2 regions of the Kitasatospora sp. NPDC091335 genome follow, and region 1 is predicted to be linked to the other one. Evidence: riboswitches for the same ligand, from Rfam matches in the RefSeq annotation. Region 1 holds a riboswitch; the other holds the start of a gene.
The links. Region 1 has a riboswitch for glycine ahead of gcvT (glycine cleavage system aminomethyltransferase GcvT). Riboswitches for the same ligand answer to the same signal wherever they lie in the genome.

Region 1 (8,591 bases):
TCACCCGGCTGATCAGGGTGTCCACCCAGCCGCCGTAGTAGCCGGCCATGATGCCGAGCACGGTGCCGATGGTGTTGGAGAGCAGGGTCGCGCCGAAGGCGACCAGCAGGGAGACCCAGGAACCCTCGATGACGCGGGTGAGCAGGTCACGGCCCTGGAGCGGGTCGACGCCGAGCGGGTGGTCCCAGCTCATGCCACCCCAGTCGCCGAGCGGCAGACCGCCGAGGTCGGCGTCCAGCAGGTCCTGGTTGAGGGCGTCCGGGTTGAGCCCGAACAGCGACTCGATCGGCTTGGCCAGCACGGCGAGCGCGATCAGGAGGATCACCACGACACCGCCGGCGACGGCGGCCTTGTCCCGCTTGAAGCGGGTCCAGGCGATCTGGCCGAGGGAGCGGCCCTCGATCTTCTTGGCCGGGCTCGTGGCGGAGGAGGTCTCCGGATCGTTCCCGGCGGTGGTCACGGATGCGGTCATGGTCAGTTGGTCCCCTCGCCGACGGTGGCCGGCCCCACGGGTGCCGGTCGCCGGCTTCGGCGGTGCGGCTGCGGACGTGCGGAGGTGCTTGGCAGGAGCGGGTGTTGACGGCAGTGCGTCGTGCACAGGCACTGCCACCACGCGGGATGGGCGTCGCGCGGACTGGCTGTCGGCGTCCGCGCTCACCTTTGTGGGGTTCCAGTACACGCGGTGCGTTGCGCAGAACTCTCTGCCATCCGAACTGGCTTGCGCCAGCCCTGACAACCGACAGATGCCCAACTGTGATCTGCGTACATGCACCTCCCCGATCTTCGGCATATACCTCTTCACATGGCTGTAACTGCCATGTCAAGATGATCGGGTCACACTTCCGGAAATTCGTCCGGAAAGCATCGAAGCCGACTTGACGGACAATCAAGTCGGCTTCGGGGAATGGGTTTTGGGAATCAGCGCCCGGGGTATCCGGGCCACGGCCGCTGCGGGTGCTGCGGTGACTGCTGCTGCCAGCCCTGCGCCGGCGGCTGGGTGCCGTAGCCGTAACCGGGCACCGACTGCCCGGGGTAGGGCGGCGGGGGCACCGGCGGGTACGGGCCGGTCGGCGGGCGTCCCGCCTCCCGGTCGAAGAACGGCCGCGCGTTGGCGCGCATCCACAGCGCCACCGGGTCGTACTCGTCCGACATCGCCACCGTGGACACCGCGAGCCCCTCCGGGGCCACCGCGATCGCGCGCTGCATCAGCGCCCGCACCGCCTCCACCGCCGGCGGCGAACTCTCGTACAGGTCCAGGCCGATGGCCAGGTACGGCTCCCCCACCGCGGGCTGCACCCAGGCCCGGCGCAGCGCCCGTACCGCTCGCACCTCGCCGGCCTGCCGCTCCAGCAGCGCGAAGAAGGGCTGGGCGTTCAGCTGCGGCTCGCTGAGCTTCAACGGCCCGGCCGGCAGCCGGTCCAGGCCCGCGGCGACGCGTCTGAGGTCCGCCCAGGGCACCCCGACGCCACCGCCGGGCGCGTGCGGGTTGAGCCACAGACCCCAGCGGGTGCGGTACAGCGAGGCGGCGATCTCCCGGCCGGAGATGACCTCGTGGGCCCGCGCCCAGCCGGAGGAGGTCAGCTGCTCGGGCGAGGTGACGGCCGGCGCGTAGCCGTGGCCGCTGATCTCCATGTTCCCGTACTGCGCGTCCGGGCTGCCCGGGGTGCCGTGCCACAGCAGCATCCAGACCTTGCCGTCCGCCAGGGCGTGCAGCAGCCGCTCGTACGCGTCGTAGCGCTCCGGCGCGACGTCGCGCAGGGCGCGCTCCAGCGCGCCCGGGTCAGCTCCCGGGTGCCCGGCCGGTGCCTGGCCCCAGGGCCCCGGCACACCGCCCGCTCCCGCTCCCGCACTCATGCGCCCACCTCGCCGCGCCTCTTTCCCTCAACCCGCCGGCCCGTCGGCCGTCTGCACGCACCCTATGGCGCGGCACCGGCCACCGCCACGGCGACGTGCCTTGATCCGGACCCCGCTCACACCCGCGCGTAGAAAGGCATCACCCGGGTGAGCAGCCACTCGACCACCGGGTCGTCGGCGAGGTCGAGCAGTACGAGGTGGACGCCGCCGGGCAGCGGCGCGGTTCCCAGCGCTCGGCCGAGCGCGTCGTTCACCGCGGCCGGATCGGCCGGCGCCGCCGGGTCCAGCTGGACGCCCACGAACATCACGGTCGGCTCGCCCTCGACGCTGGCCAGCGCCCTGCGCGCGGTCAACACTCCGGGCAGGGCCGACAGTTCGCCGCGGCAGGCGGCCAGGAAGTGCTCCGGGTCCTCGCCCGGCACCGGCTCGCGCAGCGCCACCCGCCCGCCGGTCGGCTCCGCGGCGTCGCCGGCGGCCTCCCAGCGGTCCTCGCGCGGACCGCGGCGCAGCTCGGCGACCCCCTGCGGCGGCACCGGGATGCCCACCGCCGCGTCCGGGTTCACCGCGATGCCCAGGCCCAGCGGCAGCCCGCGGGCGAACTCCCACACCGGCGCGATCGCGAAGGCCATTCCCGGCGCCTGCTGGAGGAACACCTCCTGCGAGGAGAACACCGGCACGTACGGGTCGCCGCCCAGCTCGACGGTCGGCAGGTCCAGCGACTGCCCCTGCGGGTCGGCCCCGGCCGGCAGCGGCACCCACACCTGGCTGCGGGCCAGCACCTCGATCACCCGGGGCGTCGCGCCCGGGTCGCCCAGGGCCGCGGTCAGCACCTGCTCCAGCTCGTTGGCCGGCCAGGAGCCGCCCGACGGCGCCTCCTCCGGTCCGCCCCACCCCTGCTGCTGCTCCACCGGGTACCCCATGCGCCGCCGATTCCGCCCTCTGCCGGTCGGCCGCCCTCTGCTGCGCCGACGCGCAGCAGTCTAGGGCCCCCGGCCCGATCGCCTTGGGGCTCGTGTTCGGTACCGGGTGATGTGACCGGGTCCCCTCTCCCCTCGTCGTCCCGGACGTGCCATGATGTGCGCGTCCGACGGCATGCGCCGCGGGCCCCCACAACTCCATACCGGCCGCTCGAACCCGCGCGGGAGAGCCCGGAGTGCCGATCAGGCACAGCCGGCGCCGAAGGAGCAAGTCCTCCCCGGAATCTCTCAGGCACCCCTACCGCACGGGTTAGGCACATCTGGAAAGCGGCGCCCGGCCCTGTCGTGCGCCCACCCACGGTGCAAGCCGCCATGCTGTCCCCCAAGCTGGAACCAGCCCGACGCTGGAACGGCTGCGGGCAGGTGGGCGGTGAAGCTCTCAGGTTCGACGACAGATGGGGAGACCCACGCCGCCGCATGCCCGCGCGCGGGGTCGGCCCCCGAGCGGGTCCGTTCCGGCGCGCGCACCCCTGAGTGCCCCGACCGAGGAGTTCCTGGCCATGTCGTCCCCCCGCCTGACCGCGCTCGACACGCTGCACCGCGCCCTCGGCGCGACCATGACCGACTTCGCCGGCTGGGACATGCCGCTGCGCTACGGCAGCGAGCGCGAGGAGCACCTCGCCGTCCGCACCAAGGCCGGCCTGTTCGACCTCTCGCACATGGGCGAGATCACCGTCACCGGCCCGCAGGCCGGCGAGATGCTGGACCACGCGCTGGTCGGCTTCGTCTCCGCGCTGGGTGTGCTGCGCGCCCGCTACACCATGATCTGTGCCGAGGACGGCGGCATCCTGGACGACCTGATCGTCTACCGCCTGCGCGAGGACGCCTTCCTGGTGGTCGCCAACGCCTCCAACGCCCAGCTGGTCCTCGACGAGCTGATCGCCCGTGCCAAGGGCTTCGACGCCGTCGTCACCGACGACCGCGACACCTACGCGCTGATCGCCGTCCAGGGCCCCGAGGCCACCGGCATCCTGGCGGAGACCACCGACGCCGACCTGCCCGGCCTGAAGTACTACGCGATCCTCCCGGCCCTGGTGGCCGGCCGCGAGGTGCTGCTCGCCCGCACCGGCTACACCGGCGAGGACGGCTTCGAGATCTTCTGCCACCCGGTCGACGCCGAGCCGGTCTGGCAGGCGCTGACCGCCGCCGGCGAGGGCCGCGGCCTGGTCCCGTGCGGCCTGTCCTGCCGCGACACGCTGCGCCTGGAGGCCGGCATGCCGCTGTACGGGCACGAGCTGTCCACCGACCTCACCCCGTTCGACGCCGGTCTGGGCCGGGTCGTGCGCTTCGACAAGACCACCAACGAGGGCGCCTTCGTCGGCCGCAAGGCGCTGGAGCAGGCCGCCGCCGCGGCCGAGACCAACCCGCCGAAGGTGCTGGTCGGCCTGGTGTCCGAGGGCAAGCGGGTGCCGCGCGCCGAGTACACCGTGGTCTCCACCGAGGGCGAGCCGATCGGCCGGATCACCTCGGGCGCGCCGTCCCCGACCCTGGGGCAGCCGATCGCGATGGCCTACGTCGACGCCGCCCACGCCACCCCCGGCAGCACCGTCGCGGTGGACGTGCGCGGCAAGCACGAGCCGGTCCAGGTCGTGGCGCTGCCGTTCTACAAGCGCGCCCGCTGAGGCCCTCGGGCCCGTTTTCCCCCCGTACCCGCACGTCGCAGCCGTCCGAGTGACGGCCCGCTTCGCCGTGCCCGCTTCCCATCCTGGAGAATGACGCCATGAGCAACCCCCAGCACCTGCAGTACACCAAGGAGCACGAGTGGCTGACCGCCGCGGACGCGGACGGTGTCTCGACCATCGGCATCACCGAGCACGCCGCCACCGCCCTCGGTGACATCGTCTACGTGCAGCTGCCCGAGGTCGGCTCCACCGTGACCGCCGGTGAGACCTGCGGCGAGCTGGAGTCCACCAAGTCGGTCAGCGACCTGTTCTCCCCGGTGACCGGCGAGGTCACCGAGATCAACGAGGACGTCGTCGCCGACCCGGCCGCCGTGAACGCCGACCCGTTCGGGGCCGCCTGGCTGTTCAAGGTGCGCGTCGAGGCCACCGACGCGCTGCTCGGCTCGGACGAGTACGACGCGCTCATCAACCCCCAGGGCTGAGCCCCCTGACAGGGGCGGTCGCGCGGCGGCCGCCCCGCCCGGCCCCTTTCCCTCCTCCTCCCGGGAAGACCACCACCATGACGGTTCTGAACCAGTCCCTGCACGCCCTCGACCCGGAGATCGCCGCCGCGGTCGACGCCGAGCTGCACCGCCAGCAGACCACCCTGGAGATGATCGCCTCCGAGAACTTCGCCCCGGTGGCGGTCATGGAGGCCCAGGGCTCGGTGCTCACCAACAAGTACGCGGAGGGCTACCCCGGCCGCCGCTACTACGGTGGCTGCGAGCACGTCGACGTGGTCGAGCAGATCGCGATCGACCGCATCAAGGCCCTGTTCGGCGCCGAGCACGCCAACGTCCAGCCGCACTCCGGCGCGCAGGCCAACGCCGCCGCGATGTTCGCGCTGATCCAGCCGGGCGACACCATCCTGGGCCTGTCCCTGGCCCACGGCGGTCACCTGACCCACGGCATGAAGATCAACTTCTCCGGCAAGCTCTACAACGTGGCCGCGTACCACGTGGACGAGAAGACCGGCCAGGTCGACATGGCCGAGGTCGAGCGCCTCGCCAAGGAGCACCAGCCGAAGCTGATCATCGCCGGCTGGTCCGCCTACCCGCGCCAGCTGGACTTCGCCGCGTTCCGCCGGGTCGCCGACGAGGTCGGCGCGCTGCTCATGGTGGACATGGCGCACTTCGCCGGCCTGGTGGCCGCCGGGCTGCACCCCAACCCGGTGCCCTACGCGGACGTGGTCACCACCACCACCCACAAGACCCTGGGCGGCCCGCGCGGCGGCGTCATCCTGTCCAAGGCCGAGTACGCCAAGAAGATCAACTCCGCGGTCTTCCCCGGCCAGCAGGGCGGCCCGCTGGAGCACGTCATCGCCGGCAAGGCCGTCGCCTTCAAGGTCGCGGCCTCGGAGGAGTTCAAGGAGCGCCAGCAGCGCACCCTGGACGGCGCCCGCATCCTCGCCGAGCGCCTGCTCCAGGCCGACGTGGCCGAGGCCGGCGCGTCCGTGCTGTCCGGCGGCACCGACGTCCACCTGGTCCTGGTCGACCTGCGCAACAGCGAGCTCGACGGCCAGCAGGCCGAGGACCGGCTGCACGAGGTCGGCATCACCGTCAACCGCAACGCCATCCCGAACGACCCGCGTCCGCCGATGGTCACCTCCGGCCTGCGCATCGGCACCCCGGCGCTGGCCACCCGCGGCTTCCAGGCCGAGGACTTCCGCGAGGTCGCCGACATCATCGCCGAGGCGCTCAAGCCCGCCTTCGACGAGACCGTCGCCGACGCGCTGAAGGCCCGGGTCACCGCCCTCGCCGCGAAGTACCCGCTGTACCCGAACCTCTGATCACTCCGGTGACCGTTCGGGAGGGGTGATCGGCCTCACCCCGCCGGCGTACCTCGGACCCCGGGGCACCGCGCACACTGGACAGTGCGTGCGGTGCCCCGTCCCGTGTCCGCCTCCCCTGCCTGCAAGTCCTTCCACGAGACCAGACAAGGACGTCCCCCGTGGCCATCAGCGTCTTCGACCTCTTCTCCATCGGCATCGGCCCGTCGAGCTCCCACACCGTGGGTCCGATGCGTGCCGCCCGGATGTTCGCCCGCCGACTGCGCTCCGAAGGCCTGCTGGACGGGGTGACGGCCGTCCGCGCCGAGCTGTACGGCTCGCTCGGCGCCACCGGCCACGGCCACGGCACCCCGAAGGCCGTCCTGCTGGGCCTGGAGGGCAACTCGCCCCGTACCGTCGACGTCGACCGGGCCGACAAGGACGTCGAGCGGATCACCGCCGAGAAGCGGCTCAGCCTGCTCGGCGAGCACACCATCGACTTCGACCCGGACAGCCAGCTGGTCCTGCACCGCCGCCGCTCGCTTCCGTACCACGCCAACGGCATGACCCTGTGGGCGTACGCGGCGGACGGCTCGGCCCTGCTGGAGAAGACCTACTACTCGGTCGGCGGCGGCTTCGTGGTGGACGAGGACGCGATCGGCGCGGACCGGGTCAAGCCCGACGACACCGCGCTGAAGTACCCCTTCCGCACCGGTGACGAGCTGCTGCGGCTCAGCCGGGAGACCGGGCTGTCGATCTCCGGCCTGATGCTGGAGAACGAGAAGGCCTGGCGCAGCGAGGAGGAGATCCGCACCGGGCTGCTGGAGATCTGGTCCGTGATGCAGGAGTGCGTGCGGGCCGGCATGACCCGCGAGGGCATCCTGCCGGGCGGCCTCAAGGTCCGCCGCCGGGCGGCGGCCGCGGCCCGGGCGCTGCGCGCCGAGGGGATCGGCCCCGCCAACGCGATGGAGTGGGTGACGCTCTACGCGATGGCGGTCAACGAGGAGAACGCCTCCGGCCGCCGGGTGGTCACCGCGCCGACCAACGGCGCCGCCGGGATCATCCCGGCCACCCTGCACTACTACCTGAACTTCATCCCGGGCGCCGACGACGACGGCATCGTCCGCTTCCTGCTCGCGGCCGGCGCCATCGGCATGCTGTTCAAGGAGAACGCCTCCATCTCCGGCGCCGAGGTCGGCTGCCAGGGCGAGGTCGGCTCCGCCTGCTCGATGGCCGCGGGCGGCCTCGCCGAGGTCCTCGGCGGCAGCCCCGAGCAGGTCGAGAACGCCGCCGAGATCGGCATCGAGCACAACCTCGGCCTCACCTGCGACCCGGTCGGCGGCCTGGTCCAGATCCCCTGCATCGAGCGCAACGGCATGGCCTCGGTGAAGGCCGTCACCGCGGCCCGGATGGCGCTGCGCGGCGACGGGCGGCACCACGTCTCGCTGGACAAGGCGATCAAGACGATGAAGGAGACCGGGGCCGACATGAAGATCAAGTACAAGGAGACCTCGCGCGGCGGCCTCGCCGTGAACGTCATCGAGTGCTGATCGCCTGATCCGGGTGCCGACCGCCTGATCGAGCGCGGACCTCCTGACGGCCGGACGGCCCCCGGGCGGAGTTCCCCTCCGCCCGGGGGCCGTCGCGTTGCCCCGGATCCTCCCCGGGCGCTCCCCGGATCACCGCGCCGTGCCCGCCTCCGCGGGTGCGGCGGCCTTCGCCGGCTCCAGGGGCTCCTCCCGCCGCGGGCGGGCCAGGCAGGCCACCGCGGTGGCCACGGCCGCCAGCAGCACACCGCCGGCCACCGCCCCGTGCAGGCCCGCCGTCACCGCCGTGCCGACGGCCTCCCGGACGGTGCCGGGCAGCCCGGTCAGGGCGGCCGGGGTCAGGCCGCCACCGCCGGTGAGCCGGGCCGCCTCGTCGGAGCCCAGCCGGGCGGCGAGCGAACCGGTGAGCCGGGCCGTGTAGACCGCGCCGAGGGCGGCCATGCCGAGCGAGCCGCCGATGCCGCGCAGCAGGGTGACCACGCCCATCGCGGCGCCCATGTCCCGGGGCGGGACGGCGCCCATCGAGGTCAGCATGGTGCTCTGCAGCACCAGGCCGAGGCCGACCCCGGCGACGGTGGTGAGGGCGGAGGCGAGGGCGGTCGGGGTGTCGGCGCGCAGGAGCAGCAGCAGCGCGGAGCCGGCCAGGGCCAGCCCCCCGCCCAGCAGCGGGTAGCGCCGCTCGCCGCCCGGCCGGCCCATCAGCCGGGCCGTCACCAGCTGGGCGCCCAGCATGCCGAGCATCAGCGGCAGCAGGAGCAGGCCGCCGGCGGTGGGCGAGGCGCCC
Region 2 (8,591 bases), on a different contig from region 1:
CTGCACAGCCCCGACACCGATCCGACCGCCGACCTGCTGATCCCGCTGGCCCCGGCCCCACTCGGCGTCACCGCGCACCGCGCCTGCCCGGCCGCCGAACTGCTGCCGCTGCTCGCCCGCGCCCCGCTCGCCAGGCCGCTGCTGCTCGGCTCCTCCTGACCCGGCGACCCCACCGGCCGCCGGGCCCACCCGCCCGGCGGCCCTCAGCCGTGCCCGCGCGCCCGCCCCCGCGTTCCTCACCCGAACGGCACCCACCTGGACGAGCCATCCGCCATGGCCCCAACGGGCCATGTCCCGACTGACCCACTGGTGCGCCATTTCCCCGCTGTCCCACCTGAACGGGTGATCTATGCCCGGGAGTTGTGGCGCATGTCACGAAATCCCTGCGCGCGGGTCCGCAGATGCCGACACTGGGAACCAGCGTGGAAGGACCCCCTGTCCTACCCACTTGAGCGCCGGTCCACACTTGGCCGGCGTGCGGACAGGATCCGACTACCGCGGCGGCTCCGGACGGCCCGACCTCCGGCGTCCGCATCACGGGGAGGATCGCGAAGCGAAGCGAGGGTACGCGTATGTGCCAGCACCGTCCTGAGTGCCCGTCGGCCGAGTCGGAGGACCGTGAGGCGGCCGCGTCGGTGGCCCGCCACCCGGAGCAGGGCTGGAGCCTGCTCTGCAACGGCGTCGTCCTCTTCGAGGACACCGGAGAACTGCTGCCCGACGGCCGGGTGATCGCCCCGCGCCGCCCCGTCGCCCACGCGGCCTGACCACCCGGTCGGACCGTACGGCGGGGGCAGCCGCCGACGAACGAGCGCAACGGGCAGGGCCCCGGCGGAAACTCCGCCGGGGCCCTGCCGGTCCGAGCAGGACCTCCTCGGGTCCGGTCCGGTCAGACGCCGTACTCGTCCATGGGCGGGCAGGAGCAGACCAGGTTGCGGTCGCCGTACGCGCCGTCGATCCGGCTCACCGGCGGCCAGTACTTGTCCGCCGGGTTCACGCCCGCCGGGAAGACCGCCTCCTGCCGCGAGTAGCCGTGCGCCCAGTCACCGGCCAGCGTGGCGGCGGTGTGCGGGGCGTTGCGCAGCGGGTTGTCCTCGGCCGGCCACTCGCCCGAGCCGACCTTGTCGACCTCGGCCCGGATGGTGATCATCGCGTCGCAGAACCGGTCGATCTCGTGCAGGTCCTCGGACTCGGTCGGCTCGATCATCAGCGTGCCGGCCACCGGGAACGACATCGTCGGCGCGTGGAAGCCGTAGTCGATCAGGCGCTTGGCGATGTCGTCCACCGTCACGCCCGTCTCCTTGGTCAGCGGGCGCAGGTCGATGATGCACTCGTGCGCGACCAGGCCGCCGGGGCCGGTGTAGAGCACCGGGAAGTGCGGCGCCAGGCGCTTGGCGATGTAGTTGGCGTTCAGCACCGCGACCTGGGTCGCGTGCTTGAGGCCCTCGCCGCCCATCAGCCGGACGTACGCCCAGGAGATCGGCAGGATGGCCGCCGAGCCCCACGGCGCGGCCGAGATCGGGCCCACGCCGGTGGCCGGGCCCGCCTCCGCCTGGAGCGGGTGGTTCGGCAGGTACGGCGCCAGGTGGGCGCGCACCGCGACCGGGCCGACGCCCGGGCCGCCGCCGCCGTGCGGGATGCAGAAGGTCTTGTGCAGGTTCAGGTGCGAGACGTCCGCGCCGAACTTGCCCGGCTTGGCGAGGCCGACCAGGGCGTTCAGGTTGGCGCCGTCCACGTACACCTGGCCGCCGGCCTCGTGCACCAGGGCGCAGATGTCGGTGATCTGGGTCTCGTACACGCCGTGGGTGGACGGGTAGGTGACCATCAGCACGGCGAGGCTGTCGCGGTGCTGCTCGATCTTGGCCTTCAGGTCCTCGACGTCCACGTCGCCGTCGACCAGGGTCTTCACCACGACCACGCGCATGCCGGCCATCACCGCGGAGGCCGCGTTGGTGCCGTGCGCCGAGGACGGGATCAGGCAGACGTCACGCTGGGTGTCGCCGTTGGCGTGGTGGTAGGCGCGCACGGCCAGCAGGCCGGCCAGCTCGCCCTGGGAGCCCGCGTTCGGCTGGATCGAGACGGCGTCGTAGCCGGTCACCTCGACCAGCTGCTGCTCCAGCTGGCGGATCAGGGTCAGGAAGCCCTGGGCCTGGTCGATCGGCGCGAAGGGGTGCAGCTGGCCGAACTCCGGCCAGGTCACCGCCTCCATCTCGGTGGTCGCGTTGAGCTTCATGGTGCAGGAGCCCAGCGGGATCATGCCGCGGTCCAGCGCGTAGTCCCGGTCCGACAGGCGGCGCAGGTAGCGCAGCATGGCGGTCTCCGAGCGGTGACTGTGGAAGACCGGGTGGGTCAGGTACTCGTCCTCGCGCAGCAGCGCGGCGGGCAGCGCCCCGGCGGCCTCGGCGATCTCGACGGCGGGGACGCCGAACGCGGCCCAGACGCCGGCCAGGTGCTCGCGGGTGGTGGTCTCGTCGGTGGAGACGGAGATCCGGTCCGCGCCGTCCTGGTGGACGTTGATGCCGTTGGCGCGGGCGGTGGCGGCGATCTCGGCGGCGCGGCCCGGGACGACGGCGGTGACGGTGTCGAAGAACTCGCCGTGCAGCAGCTCCACGCCGCCGGCCCGCAGGCCCTCGGCGAGAGCGGCGGCGTAGCGGTGGGTGCGGCGGGCGATGTCGGCCAGGCCGTCCGGGCCGTGGTAGACGGCGTACATGGAAGCCATCACGGCGAGCAGCACCTGGGCGGTGCAGATGTTGCTGGTGGCCTTCTCGCGGCGGATGTGCTGCTCGCGGGTCTGCAGCGCCAGGCGGTAGGCGCGGTTGCCGTCGGCGTCGACGGAGACGCCGACCAGGCGGCCCGGCAGCGAGCGGGCGTACTCGGCGCGCACCGACAGGTAGCCGGCGTGCGGGCCGCCGAAGCCCATCGGCACGCCGAAGCGCTGCGAGGTGCCGCAGGCGATGTCGGCGCCCAGCGCACCCGGGGACTTGAGCAGGGTCAGCGCGAGCAGGTCGGCGGCGACGGCGACGATCGCGCCCAGGCCGTGCGCCTGCTCGATCACCGGGGCGAGGTCGCGGACCACACCCGTGGCGCCGGGGTACTGGAGCAGCACGCCGAAGACGCCGCGCTCGGCGATCTCGGCCGGGATGCCCTCGGACAGGTCCGCGACGACGACCTCGACACCGGTCGGCACGGCGCGGGTGTTGATCACCGCGGCGGTCTGCGGCAGGGTCTCGGCGTCGACCAGGAAGACGCCGCCCTTGACCTTGGTGACGCGGCGGGCCAGCGCCATCGCCTCGGCGGCCGCGGTGCCCTCGTCCAGCAGCGAGGAGCCGGAGGTCGGCAGGCCGGTCAGGTCGGAGACCAGGGTCTGGAAGTTGAGCAGCGCCTCCAGGCGGCCCTGCGAGATCTCCGGCTGGTACGGGGTGTACGCGGTGTACCAGGCCGGGTTCTCCATGACGTTGCGCAGGATCACCGGCGGGGTGAAGGTGCCGTAGTAACCCAGGCCGATCATCGGCTGGAGCACCTGGTTGTGGCCGGCCAGCTCGCGCAGCTCGGCGAGGACCTGAGCCTCGCTCCGGCCCGCGGGCAGGTCGAGGGCGGTGATGGAGCGGATCGCCTCGGGCACCGCAGTGGCGGCGAGCTCGTCCAGCGAGCCGTAGCCGACGGACGCCAGCATCTTCTCCTGCGCGGCGGCGTCGGGGCCGATGTGGCGGTTCTCGAAGGGGCTGGCCAGCTCAAGCTCGGTGAGGGTCGAGGCGCCGGTGGGGCGTCCCGCGTTCGGCTGGGCGTTCATGGTGGTCGAGGCCTCCTGGTCACGGACCGGCGGGGGTGCGCACGCCGGCCGGCCTTCGCCGCTGCGGACAGCGGCTCAGCCTGGGCGGGCGACCCGAAAGGCCTCCCCCTCTGTCATCGGGACCTGAGAGCTTCACCCGCACGGTGCGCTGTGGGCGCCCCGTCGGCTTGCACCGTCGGTGAGGGTGGTGATCGTCGGCTCCCATGCCGACGGTCCTGCCCTGCTTTCCAGAGTGACCTACCCCACACGGTACGGATGCCTGAGAGATTCCGGGGAGGAGTTGCTCCTTCGGCGCTCCGACCAGCGGTTTTCGCGGTCGGAGACTCTCCCGAGCGGGCTCTGCGGTCGCCGCCCAGGGTACCAGCGGGAGACCTCCCGATCACGGGTGCGTCAGGTCGCTTGAGATCTACGCGCGTCCCCCGGACGGTCCAGCGCGCAGCCCGTCCGGCGCACCCCGGTCGCGCCCGTCCGATTCATGGCTTTTGGTGTGAAGTGGCGGACGGAACGGGTGCTCCGGCCGCCTTCCTGCGGGAGTTCCGCAGGCTCAGCGCACTGGAGGCATGAGTGCAGACCGACATCGACCCCCGGGACCTCATCGGTCACAAGGCCGTCGACCGCAACGGAGACAAGATCGGCACGGTCGACGAGGTCTACCTGGACGACGCGACCGGACGGCCCGAGTGGGCCGCGGTCCGGACCGGCATCTTCGGCCGGGACGCCTTCGTCCCGCTGACCACGAGCGAGTTCGCCGGCGACGAACTCCGGGTGCCGTACGACAAGTCACTGGTGAAGGAGTCGCCGGACTTCGGCGTCGGCCAGCACCTGTCGCCCGCGCAGGAGCTCCAGCTCTACCGCTACTACGGGCTCGACACACCGGCGGACGGCCGCCCGAACGGCGAGAACGGGAGCCGCCCCAAGCAGCCCGACCTGGAGTTCGGCACCACCGCGGCCGCCGCCACGACGGCCGCGGCGGCCCCGGCCAAGTCGCTCACCTTCCACACCGCCGAGCGCTCGCCAGAACCCGCCCCGGCCAAGCCGGCCGTCATCCCGTTCGCGTCCACCGCCGCGGACACCGCCAGGACCGCCCCGGAGGACGACATGCGGACCCTCAGCACCCCCGAGGCCACCACCTCCACCACACCTGGCGCACCTGCCGCGCCCACCGCGGAACCGAAACCCCAGTCGCAGCCCGCTCCCACCCCCGCCCCGACGGCGGCAGCCACGACCACCACGAACGTCACGAGCACCGGCCCCGCCTCGACCGCCCTCAGCGGCCCGGTCGAGATCACCTGCCGCGAGGAGCGACTGGAGATCACCACCGAGTGGCGCACCCTGGGCACCGCGAAGCTGCGCAAGTACGTGACGACCGAACAGGTCGAGCGCCGCGTACCGGTGGTCCGCGAGCGCGTCCGGGTCGAACGGATGCCGGTCAGCGACGCCGAGCGCGCCACCCTCACCGAGAAGGACATCGCCGAGGCCGTCGAGGAGGTCACCCTCCGTGAGGAACACCCGGTGGTCCGCAAGTTCCTCGCCCCCATCGAGCGGGTCCGCCTGGTCGTCGAGCGCTACACGACCGAGGAGGTGATCCGGGACGAGCTCCGCCGCGAGCAGGTCGAGGTCCACGACACCACCACCCCCGCCTCTGCCTCCCCGCCCCCCGACGCCGTGTCCCGCAGCACCCCGTCCCCCGACTCACCCCGCCCGGCCTCACTGCGGCCACTCGTCTGACCGCACCCGCGCGCGACAAGGGCCCCGGACAACCGTCCGGGGCCCTTGTCGCGTACCCGACCCTTCGGCTTTACCAAGTCTTAACCAGTCGATATTTGACACTCTGAAGTATCCACTGCAAAGTTACTTCAGTTCATTCACTATGTACGGGAGGAAGCAACCGTGAGTGAGGCACCACAGCCCACCACCGCGGCCGAGAAGCAGAGCAGCGCCCGGGTCCTGCCGGCCCTCATCCTGGCGATGCTGTCGTTCAGCGTGGTGCAGACCGCGGTCGTCCCGATCCTGCCCTCGCTGGCCAAGGAACTGGACGTCTCGGCGTCCAGCATCACCTGGCTGATGACCGCCAACCTGCTCTCCGCAGCCGTGCTGACTCCCCTGCTGGGCCGCTTCGGCGACCTCCGGGGCCGCAAGCCGATGCTGCTGATCTCGCTGGCCGGCCTGGTCGCCGGTTCGGCCCTGGCGGTCAGCACCCACTCCTTCACCTGGCTGGTCGTCGCCCGTGTCCTCCAGGGCGCCGGCGGTGGCGTCCTGCCGCTGGCGATCAGCATCGTCCGTGACGAGCTGCCCAAGCAGAAGGTGACCGGCGGCGTCGCCGCCATCAGCGCCTCGATGGGCGTCGGCTCCGGCCTCGGCCTGGTCGCCACCGGCCTGCTGCTGGAGCACTGGAGCTACAAGTCGATCTTCTGGATGGGCCTGCTCTTCGGCCTGCTCGCGGTCGCCCTGGTCGCCTTCCGCGTCCCGTCCGACCCGGTCACCGACAAGGAGGGCGGCGCCGACCCGCTGGGCGCCCTCACCCTGGCCGGCTGGCTCTCCGCCCTGCTGGTCGCGGTCAGCCAGGGCAACCACTGGGGCTGGACCTCCACCAAGACCCTCGGCCTGTTCGCCGTCGCCGCCGTGGTCGCCCTGGTCTGGGGGATCATCGAGACCAGGGTCGCGCACCCGCTGGTGGACATGAAGATGATGTCCCGCCCGGCCGTCGCGTTCACCAACCTGGCCGGCCTGCTCATCGGCTTCGGCATGTACGGCTCCTTCATGGTCATCAGCAACTTCGCCCAGACCCCGGAGAAGCTGACCCACTACGGCTTCACCGCCACCGTGCTGCACGCCGGCATCATGCTGCTGCCGTCCGCCCTCGGCTCGATGGTCGCCGCCCCGCTCGGCGCCCTGCTGATCGGCCGCCGCGGCCCGCGCCTGCCGCTGGTCCTCGGTGGCGTCCTCGGCGCCGTCGCGATGGCCTACCTGGCCGTGCGCCACAGCCACGAGGCCGACATCTACACCGCCTCGGCGATCTTCGGCCTCGGCATCGGCCTCGCGTTCTCCGCGATGCCGGCCTACATCAACGGCGCCGTCCCGGCCGAGCAGAGCGGCATCGCCAACGGCATGAACGCCGTGCTGCGCACCGTCGGCGGCGCGATCGGCACCGCCGTCATGGCCGCCATCCTGACCGGCGACACCATGAAGCTGCCGCCGCAGATCCCGTTCTCCTTCCCGACCCTGGACGCCTACAAGCACGCGTTCTGGACCGCGGCCGTCGTCTGCGTCGTCGCCGGCGTCGTCCCGTTCCTGATCCGCGGCGTCAAGTCGGCCGCCACCCCGACCGTCGTCGGCGGCTCGGCCAAGCAGGACTCCAGCCCCGAGCTGGTCAAGACCGACGCCTGACGAGGCGTCCGGCCCCCGCGCTCAGGGACAGGGCGCGGGGCCCGGCCTCCGTACGCCGTGAGGGCATCACGAACGTACGGGGACCGGCACGGTGATGCGGCCCCACCCGGTACTCCCCCACCGGGCGGGGCCGCTTTCGCGTCTCAGTGCCCGCGGTCCGGCCGATCGGCCCCGCCGTCCCCCGCCGCCGGACCGTCCTCGTCCCCGCCCTGGCCCCGGCGCAACGGCAGCGCCCCGGACGGTTCGAGTGCCGGGTCGTCCACCGCGAAGGTCCGCACCCGCCCCGGCCCGCTCCACGGCGTCTCGAACCGTACGGTGACCCTCCCGACGCCGCTGCCCTGCACCCACCCCGGTCCGAACTCCTCGTGCCGGACGTCCTGTCCAGGCATCCAGCGGCGCACCACGACGGCCTCCGGCTCCTCCTCGGCCTGCTCCGTCCCGGCCACCGCCTCCGCCTGCTCCGCGGCCTCCTCCCGCAGCGCCTGGGCGAACAGGTCCTCCTGCGTGTAGTCGGCGAGTTGGGTGACCCCCACGCCGAGCAGCCGGACCCCGCCGGTGATGTCCACCTGCTCGGCCAGCCGGCGCGCGGTCGCGGTGATCACCGCCTCGTCGTCGGTGGGCCCGCCGAGCGTCTCCGAGCGGGTCAGCGTCGAGAAGTCGAAGCGCCGGACCTTGAGCACCACCGTCCGCCCCGAGCGCGCGGCCGCCCGCAGCCGCCGCACGCACCTGCCGGCCAGCGCCTCCACCTCGCGCAGCACCCGGTCCCGGTCGGCCAGGTCCACCTCGTAGGTGTCCTCCACCGACACGGACTTGGCGTCCTGGTCCGCGATCACCGGCCGGTCGTCCAGCCCCATGGACATCTGGAAGATCCCGGCGCCGTGCGCCCGCCCGACCAGCTGCACCAGCTCCGCCTCCCCCGCCTCCGCGAGGTCGGCCACCGTGTTCAGCCCGGCCCGGCGCAACACCTGCTCGGTGGCCGGGCCGATCCCCGGCAGCGCCCGCACCTGCATCGGGCCGAGCACGGCCCGCTCCTGCCCGGGCTCGACCATGACCAGCCCGTCCGGCTTGGCCTGTTCGGAGGCGATCTTGGCCATCAGCTTGGAACCGGCCGCACCGACCGAGCCGGTCAGCCCGGTCAGCCGCTCGATGTCCGCCCGCAGGTCCTCCGCCAGCGCGAGCACCAGCCGCTCGCCGGTCCCGTGGTCCGCCTCCAGCAGCGCCGGACCGTACGGACCTGCCTCCAGGTCCACGAAGGCCTCGTCCAGGCTGAGCGGCTGCACCAGCGGGGACAGCTGCCGCAGCAGCCCCATCACGATCTCGCTGTTCTGCCGGTAGGCCTCGAACCGCCCCGACAGGTAGGCCGCGTTGGGGCAGAGCCGGCGCGCCTGCGCCATCGGCATCGCCGAGTGCACCCCGA

Region 2: another riboswitch for glycine. It lies ahead of gcvP (aminomethyl-transferring glycine dehydrogenase); the one in region 1 lies ahead of gcvT (glycine cleavage system aminomethyltransferase GcvT).

Annotation. Positions count from the first base shown of each region.
Region 1 is NZ_JBIVUM010000004.1:486,985-495,575, reverse strand. It holds gene ACIQOW_RS13605 (ABC transporter permease) at 1-472, opposite strand, end outside; gene ACIQOW_RS13600 (enhanced serine sensitivity protein SseB C-terminal domain-containing protein) at 919-1,854, opposite strand; gene ACIQOW_RS13595 (enhanced serine sensitivity protein SseB C-terminal domain-containing protein) at 1,971-2,774, opposite strand; glycine riboswitch at 2,984-3,085, shown strand; gene gcvT (glycine cleavage system aminomethyltransferase GcvT) at 3,332-4,453, shown strand; gene gcvH (glycine cleavage system protein GcvH) at 4,552-4,935, shown strand; gene glyA (serine hydroxymethyltransferase) at 5,013-6,281, shown strand; gene ACIQOW_RS13575 (L-serine ammonia-lyase) at 6,443-7,810, shown strand; gene ACIQOW_RS13570 (MFS transporter) at 7,940-8,591, opposite strand, start outside.
Region 2 is NZ_JBIVUM010000007.1:398,832-407,422, forward strand. It holds gene ACIQOW_RS18305 (hypothetical protein) at 1-159, shown strand, start outside; gene ACIQOW_RS18310 (DUF5999 family protein) at 573-764, shown strand; gene gcvP (aminomethyl-transferring glycine dehydrogenase) at 887-3,787, opposite strand; glycine riboswitch at 4,025-4,128, opposite strand; gene ACIQOW_RS18320 (PRC and DUF2382 domain-containing protein) at 4,352-5,515, shown strand; gene ACIQOW_RS18325 (MFS transporter) at 5,678-7,174, shown strand; gene ACIQOW_RS18330 (DNA polymerase IV) at 7,318-8,591, opposite strand, start outside.